One region of the Sporomusa sp. GT1 genome, then DNA from elsewhere that is predicted to be linked to it. Evidence: riboswitches for the same ligand, from Rfam matches in the RefSeq annotation. Region 1 holds a riboswitch; the other holds the start of a gene.

Region 1 (4,215 bases):
GCTCCCCGGGCGGCATGATGATAATAGATATACATAGCATGCCGGAGATTGGCTACCTTGCCACCCCGCCCCAGTCGCTGCCAGCTTTTGGCCCAGCGCGGCACAAGGGTATCCAAAATTACGGTAATGATTTTATCGGCAACGCTGACATCCCCTTTTATCTTGCCGATATCATGAAGCAGCGCGCATGTTAGCAGTAATTCTTGGTCAACATCCTTTTCCTTAGCGGCAAGTTCCCCGGCTGTGTAGGCTACATTCAAAGCATGCCGCTGGTCAGGTAGGTTCATCTGCCAAAAGAAGGCGGCTGCCGCCGGGTCTAAATACCGCTCCACAAACTGCCTGTCTGTTTCGCTAATCCGGGCAGTGACCGCCGCTACAACCTGTTTTATCCGTTTACTCAATATATATCAATTCCTCATAGCCCCGGGTGCGAACCACTGCTTCCGCCACCGCCCGCGGTTCGGCAGCAAGCGCCAGTTCTGCCCGGCGTCTTTGCCGCCGGCATTGGTTAGCCGCTTCAATGGCCTGCGCCAGCTTACCTTCCGTCCAGGCAATATATACATCTTTACCCTGCACGCTGACGCCAATCCCCTGGCGCTCCAGAGCTAATAGCATCCGTTCTATTCCCATGGCGAAACCTGTCGCCGGGTTGGCAACCCCCAGTGAAGCCAGCATCGTATCATAACGCCCGCCCCCGCACAGCGGGAAGCCCAGTCCCGGCGTATAGCCCTCAAATACCATGCCGGTATAGTAATCAAAGTCACGAATTATGCCAAGGTCAAAATTGACATACTGATCGACACCATAGCCTGCAAGCAGCTTGTGAATATCGGCCAGGTTATCCAGCGCCGCCCGGCTGAGGTCATTGCTGACCAACCGGTAGGCTCTGCTTAACATATCCTCCCGTCCATGCAAAAGCGGAATTTGCTTAAGCAGTTCTTGCGCTGCCTGCTTAAGTCCGCTCTGTGAAAGCAGTTCGCCAAGCCCAACTAAATCGCGGGTAACCATGGCGGATTTGATCTGCTGCTGGCGCTCGGGGCTTAACTGGCTTTCCGCCATCAGGCCGTTGATAAAATCCACCTGGCCTAAGCCGATTTGAAAATTGGTCAGCCCGGCTTCCAGCATAGCTTCTACCGCCAGGGCCACAATTTCGGCATCGGCTGCCGGACCGGGCGCACCTAACAGCTCCACCCCGGCCTGATAAAACTCGCATTGTCTGCCGGCCTGCGCCTGCTCATGGCGAAAGACATTGGTAAGATAAAACAGCCTGAGCGGCAACGGCATTTCCTTCAGTCTGGTTGCCGCCACCCGGGCAATCGGGGTTGTCATATCCGGTTTGAGTGCCAGAATCCGGTTGTTTTTATCAAAAAATTTAAATACATGCTGCTGAATGTTGCTGCCTGTGCCCACTGCCAGTGTTTCCATATATTCAAAGGTCGGTGTTACTATTTCGTCATAGCCCCAGCAGGAAAATAGATCGGCCAGTGCCCCCTCGACAATCCGCTTCTGCTTGGCTTCCCGGGGCAGCAAGTCCCGCGTCCCATACGGAATTTGCGGTACAAAATTTTTGTTCATATTAACACTCCATTCTACTCAGCCTTGTTTTCCTCCAGATGGGCCAACACAGCTTTATAACCGTCGGCTCCATAATAAAGGCAGCGCTTAACCCGGCTGATGGTTGCGGTACTGGCACCGGTAGCGGCAACAATATCGTCATAAATGACGCCTGCCTTTAACAGCCGCGCCACTTCCAGCCGCTGCGCCATCGCCTTAAGTTCGCCGATTGTGCATACATCCTCAAAAAACTGGTAACACTCTTCCTCGCTGCTAAGCGATAAAATCCCCCGAAACAGCTGGTCGGTAAGTGCATCTTTCAATTTGGGATTTGCGGTCATACTATTACGCCTCCTGTAAATACTTGCTTACACTATCTATTCGCTACACACCTGTTTTTTCCTTCTTTATTCCTTTCCAGCTTTATCGAATTAAAACTTTTTACTATTTTACTCATTTTTACTAATTTAATTATATTTTTATTGACAGACATACCTATCGGTGCTAATATAAATTTCATAAATTACATATTGTTCATCAAGAGCTGGCTGAGGGAATGGCCCGATGACGCTGCGGCAACCATCGCAATTTGCGAACGGTGCCAATTCCACAGGATACTTTCCTGGCAGATGAAGAACTGGACAACAAGCCATTTCGGACTGCCGAAATGGCTTTCACTATTTTTACGGGAGGAGGCTGACCTGCTTTTTTTAGCCAGAACATTGTCTTACCTTGGTGTCATTAGTAAAGTAACTACTATTAGGAGGAATATGTCATGAAAAAGATTACCTTATTATTGCTTGCCGCTTTATTGGCGTTCTCCACTCTCCTTGCCGGGTGCGGCGGTAAAGAAACCCCTGCCCCTTCAGCAACTGAGAAAAAGACTATCAAAGTAGGCGCAACCCCTCTGCCCCATGCTGAAATTCTTGCTGTCATCAAACCCATTCTGGAAAAAGAAGGCATCAATCTGGTTGTGGTAGAAATGAGCGACTATGTCCGTCCTAACATGGCTGTTGCGGAAAAAGAACTTGATGCTAACTTCTTCCAGCACATTCCCTACCTGACCAAGTTCAGCGCCGAGCGCAAACTGGATCTAACCTATACTGCTGCCGTACATATCGAACCCATGGGGATTTATTCTAAAAAAGTTAAAAACCTGAATGACCTGCAAAACGGCGCAGAAATTGGCATCCCGAACGATCCCACCAATGGCGGCCGCGCTTTGGCACTCCTAGAGAAGGCCGGCATTATTAAACTTAAAGACGGCGCAGGCGTTACCGCTACCGTCAGCGACATTACCGCCAACCCCAAAAATGTAAAAGTCCGCGAACTGGAAGCTGCTCAATTGCCGCGTTCCCTGGATGATCTGACTTTAGCTGTCATTAACACCAACTACGCGCTGGAGGCCAAGCTGGTTCCCGGTAAAGACGCCTTGTTTATTGAACAAAAAGACTCCCCTTATGTGAATATCCTTACCGTCCGCAAAGGCGATGAAAACCGCCCGGAAATCCAAAAATTAACCAAAGCCTTAACCTCCGAAGAAGTTAAGAAATTTATCAATGAAAAGTACCAAGGTGCTATTGTACCGGCATTTTAATGAAGTAAAAAATGAGTCTGGGGAAATCCCCGGACTCATTTTTTTTATTAACGGTTAACTATCCCGTACATAAAAATATCGGCAATGCTGTTGGCCGTACTATCAATAGAATCCTGTTCTCCGCCAACAAACCCCTGAAACACCATCATCACAATAACACTGAACAAACCATGGGCGGCTTTGTGCACATCACACTGGCGGATAGTACCTTGATCAATTCCTTCCTGTAAGATCCGCTGCAATGTCCCGATAGTGTGAACAAACCTTTCCCGGTATTTTTCCCGCTCCGCCTCGGTAAAGCTTGACGGTTCCTCACGGCCTAACCCGCGCATCTCATGCATGAGCACCCGCCACAAATCCGCATTTTGCACATAAAACTCCAGAAAAACACGAATGGCTTTCTTGGTTTTATCCAGCGCCGGTTCGGCAAGAGCAGCAATGGTATCCAACTCAGCTTCAAAACCGGCACTGCGTTCCTTAATCAAGGTATAAAAAAGTTGTTCCTTATTGACAAAATAGTTATATACTGTGCCTTTACCGGTATCGGCTAAGGCAATAATCTCGTCAACCGTGGCGCGATGATAGCCTTTGCGGGAAAAAACAGTATAGGCAGCATCAAGTATTTGCCGGCGTTTCATAAGTTTCCTCCTGTCCTTACCAAGCCAGTTTGGAAAGGATCAAAACCACCATGCCGATAGCCATGGCTAATTTGAAAATCAATCCCAATGCCTGACCAATCATGATACTCTTGGCAACCCGCCCCGCTTTCTCCCGGTTGCCGGTAGCGGCATACTCCGCCAGGTAACCGGCGGCAAAAGAGCCGGTGATGGCCCCCGCAATCGAGCCAAGTCCCGGCATAATGCCTGTGCCGGCAATACCGCCGACAATGCCGCCAAAAAAGGCAGACCCGATAGCCATACGGGATGCATTTTCTTTTGTGGCCCCCAGCGCTCCTGCTATAAATTCAGCCAGTTCGCCCAGCAATAATGCGCCCAAAAGCAGCAAGAGCACGGTACTGCTCATATGCACGAAGCCTTCTGTATAGCCATACCCCAGCGCCGTAA
Region 2 (4,215 bases), on a different contig from region 1:
ACAGCAGCGGGAACTTGCCATTGCCCCAGTCAAATTTGCCGCCGTCAATAACCACACCGCCCATAGTGGTGCCATGACCGCCAATAAACTTGGTTGCCGAGTGGATTACAACATCGGCGCCAAAATCAATTGGGCGGCACAAATACGGAGTAGCAAAGGTACTGTCAATCATCAGCGGTAAACCATGGTTATGCGCTACAGCAGCTACGTTCTCCAAATCCAGCACATCGATCTTGGGATTGCCGATGATTTCAGCATACACTGCCTTCGTTTGGGGCGTAATGGCAGCGGCAAAGTTTTCCGGCTTGCTCGGATCAACAAACTTAACCTTTATCCCTAACCGCGGCAACGTGTGGGCAAATAGGTTATACGTTCCGCCATATAATGTCGAGGAACTGACAATCTCATCACCGGCCTGGGCAATATTGACAATGGCTGCAACAATGGCCGCATGGCCTGAGGCAAAGGCCAGCGCCCCCACACCGCCTTCTAACGCGGCTATCCGCTGTTCAAATACATCATTTGTCGGATTCATAAGCCGGGTATAAATATTGCCGCTTTCCTTCAAACTGAACAAATCGGCTGCATGGTCGGCATCCCGGAAGTTGTATGCGGTAGTCAGATACAGCGGTACTGCCCGCGAACCGGTTGTTGGGTCAGGCTGCTGCCCGGCGTGTACGGCCAGGGTATCAAAACGTAGATTTTCTGGCAATGTCATAATCATCCCTCATTTTATATGTATTTTGTATATAAATATCGCTTAGGAAATGTCCCTGTCTTACACTGGCCGGGCTTGCTGCCTTACACGGAAACGTCCGGTACTAGCCTGGCCCCCAAATAAGCCAGGCTGGATGCTCTGAACTTAATCCACTGCCTAATAGGTACCGCGGCAGAAACCGGCAGAACTTTATTAATAAAATTGGTCAGTATGGGCCTGAGCAAATGAAAATCAATGAGAAATCCATCATGCCCATGCGGGCTGTCAATGATGGCAAAGTCGGTGCATACACCTGCTTGCCGCAGGGCTTTCGCTAATTCTTCCTGCTGGTGCGGCGGATATAAAATATCAGAACTTACTCCCACTACCAGTATTCTGGCATCTATTCTTGCCAAAGCCGCTTCATAAGAAGAATAGCCGGTACCAATATCAAAGAGGTCCAATGCTCGCAGCAAATACAAATACGAGTTGGCATCAAACCTTTTTACCATGCCTTCGCCCTGATAATCAAGATAATTTTCAATTTCAAATTGTCCGGCCCGCGTCCGCCGGCCAAACTTATATGACATAGACAACTCGCTCTGATAGGTAATCATCCCTAAGGCCCGGGCAGCGGCCAAACCCTGCTTGGGTCCCGGACTGCCGTAATAGTCGCCATTTTGCCACGCGGGGTCAAGCGTGACGGCTTGGCGGCCTACACGGTTGTAAGCAATAGCCTGCGGCGAGGAATAGCCGGGTGCGGCAATGACAATCGCTGCATCCACAAAGCCAGGATAATCAACCGCCCATTGCACTGCCTGCATCCCGCCCATTGAGCCTCCCACCACCAGGGATAAGTGCTCAATCCCTAATATATCCAGCAGCCGTTTCTGGACCCGGACCATATCTTTGACGGTAATTTCCGGAAATCTCATGCCATAAGGCTTGCCGGTGGCAGGCTCAAGCGAAGACGGGCCGGTAGTCCCTTGGCAGCCGCCAAGCACATTGGCACAAATAACAAAAAACCGGGTGGTATCAAGCGGCCGGCCTGGGCCAATTAAGGGTTCCCACCAGCCCTGCTCATCATATTGGTCATGCGCCGCAGGATGGCTGTCACCGGTTAATGCATGCGCCACCAAAATTACATTGTCGCGTCCTTCTGACAGCTGGCCGTAGGTTTCATAAGCTACTGTAACCTGCTCTAAACAACCGCCCTGAACTAAATCCAGCGGCTGCTCAGGTGTCGCAACTTGAGCCAGCTTAAGTTGCGGCCGCCATCTAAACCCCGGAAAAAAGGTAACAACCATGATATCCTCCCTCCTACTATAATGATTAGACCTAACTGTTTTCATGCAGAAGAGCTAATAAAAAACCCCCTCTGCAAAGAGGGGGCAAACCGGCATACATAAAGCCCCTCTCATCTCCCAGGAATATCTACTGATTCCTGCTGGAATTAGCACCACTGCGCATTGCGCCGGTTGCCGGGTGTCATCGGGCCAGTCCCTCGACCTCTCTGGATAAGAGTTCAATATTAATTTATTGGTAGATGTATATATGATACCTAACCCAGGATACATTTGTCAAGTATATCCGGGGTACAATGTTACAGTTTTTCATCCGCACTCCCCAAAACCTGACACTACCGAAGTAATGTACGGTTACTTGCCTGCCGGGCCGTAAGCATTGCCATAATTTTATCCGGGGTAACCGGCAGAATTGTGAAGTTGGCGGCAAGCGCATGGTTAATGGCGTTTACGGTAGCCGCCGTGACGGGGATTGTTGCAAGTTCACCCACACTTTTAGCTCCATATGGTCCATGCTCTTCGCCCTCTTCAATTAAGAGGACTCTGACCGGCGGCATATCGGGTGCATTAACCAGATGGTACTTACTAAAGCTAGCGCCACCGGCAACACCTGTCCGGGCGTCATAAGCAATATCTTCGCTGATTGCCAGCCCCAGTCCCATTTGCACACCCCCATGAATTTGCCCTTCTACAAAACCGGTATTGATGGCCTGGCCAATATCATGTACGGCTACAACGTCCACCACCTTGACAAAACCGGTATAAGTGTCCACAGCCACTTCGACGAAGTTTACAGCATATGAACCGGGGTTGGCCGGGGATCGATAGGTAATGGTACAAATAAGCTCGACCTGATTTTTTTGCTGAATAGCAGCCGCCATTTGTCCATAGCTGATTTTCTTTTCCGGTTCGCGGCTGGTATAGACCATGCCATTTTCAAGCAATACCTCTTCCTCACTGCACTGAAAAATTTTGGCCGACTCCCGGATCAGCAGGCTGCGCAATTCCTCGGCAGCCTGCATGGCATTGGCGCCGCAAACGTGGATAACCCGGCTGGCCTGGCAGCCGATATCATAGGGACTAATATCAGTGTCAGCCTCAGGCGCCTCAATCATATCAAGCGCAACCTCCAGCACCTCGGCCACAATCTGTTTCATGGCGGTTACCGTGCCATTGCCCAGGTCGTGCAAGCCGGCATTAAGCATAATACTGCCGTCTTCGAGCATTCTTATCGTCATTGTGCCAAATTCCTGGTAGGCTCCGTAATAGCCGTTACCATGGGTGGCACAAGCCATGCCTACACCGGTCTGCCATCGCCCCTCAGGCTTAGTCCTGTTCCATTTCTCACGCCAGCCAAAAGCCTCGGCGCCTTTGTGCACACAATCGATAATCCTGGCATTGCCCAGATTAGGCCCGCCGCCCGGATCAGCGTCAAAGGGGTGTACCAGGTTTTTCAGCCGAAATTCAACAGGGTCCATTTGTAAACGCCTGGCCACATTATCCAGATTGATCTCGGCAATGGTTTGCACCTGCGGCGATCCATAGCCCCGCGCCGCTCCTGCTATGGCCGTATTGGTATGCACGGCTATGGCCTGATAATGCTGGCTGGGAATACGGTACAGCCTGGACAGCTTTTTGCCCATCGCATAACAAATGACACGGCCATTGGAAGTATAGGCCCCTGTATCGATAATATGCTTCATGTCCCGCGCTATGATCTTGCCTTCAGGACTTACCACGGTTTTTACATAACCGATGGTCTTGGTTCTGGTCCGGGTGGCAATTATACTGGCCCACCGATCAAATTCTATCTTTACCGGCCTGTTCAAATCTTTGGCAAAGAAGGCGCAGTACGGCTCAAGGGTTATTTCCTGCTTGCCACCAAAAGATCCGCCGATGGGAGTTTTGATAACCCGGATTTTATGATAAGGCAGCCCCAGGACTTTGGCCACAATAAGCCGCACAGAATATACGATCTGGCAGGGACTATGCACCGTTATTCTCCCTCGATGATCCGGTGCGGCAATACATACGTGATTTTCCATAGCTGCATGATGAATTTTAGGAGTTTCTACCCGGTCTTCGACTACTATGCCTTCCGGTGCCGCCATGGCAGCTGCCGTATCGCCATAGCTGGTTTCCATGGTAAAAAACGGGTTGCCGCTGTCATGGACAGCAACCTGGCCGCTGAGGGCATCCTCCGGATTAATAACC

Evidence for each region. Region 1 has a riboswitch for S-adenosylmethionine ahead of GT1_RS17025 (MetQ/NlpA family ABC transporter substrate-binding protein). Riboswitches for the same ligand answer to the same signal wherever they lie in the genome.
Region 2: it holds a riboswitch for S-adenosylmethionine, as region 1 does, so the genes downstream of both, GT1_RS21360 (homoserine O-acetyltransferase) here and GT1_RS17025 (MetQ/NlpA family ABC transporter substrate-binding protein) in region 1, are expected to answer to the same signal.

What each region holds. Positions count from the first base shown of each region.
Region 1 is NZ_BMBX01000019.1:18,382-22,596, forward strand. Features, by position in the region: gene GT1_RS17010 (HDOD domain-containing protein) at 1-401, opposite strand, end outside; gene hisZ (ATP phosphoribosyltransferase regulatory subunit) at 394-1,575, opposite strand; gene GT1_RS17020 (YerC/YecD family TrpR-related protein) at 1,590-1,895, opposite strand; SAM riboswitch class I at 2,086-2,190, shown strand; gene GT1_RS17025 (MetQ/NlpA family ABC transporter substrate-binding protein) at 2,330-3,151, shown strand; gene GT1_RS17030 (TetR/AcrR family transcriptional regulator) at 3,199-3,789, opposite strand; gene GT1_RS17035 (DUF456 domain-containing protein) at 3,806-4,215, opposite strand, start outside.
Region 2 is NZ_BMBX01000044.1:10,050-14,264, forward strand. Features, by position in the region: gene GT1_RS21355 (homocysteine synthase) at 1-718, opposite strand, end outside; gene GT1_RS21360 (homoserine O-acetyltransferase) at 802-2,004, opposite strand; SAM riboswitch class I at 2,112-2,221, opposite strand; gene GT1_RS21365 (xanthine dehydrogenase family protein molybdopterin-binding subunit) at 2,337-4,215, opposite strand, start outside.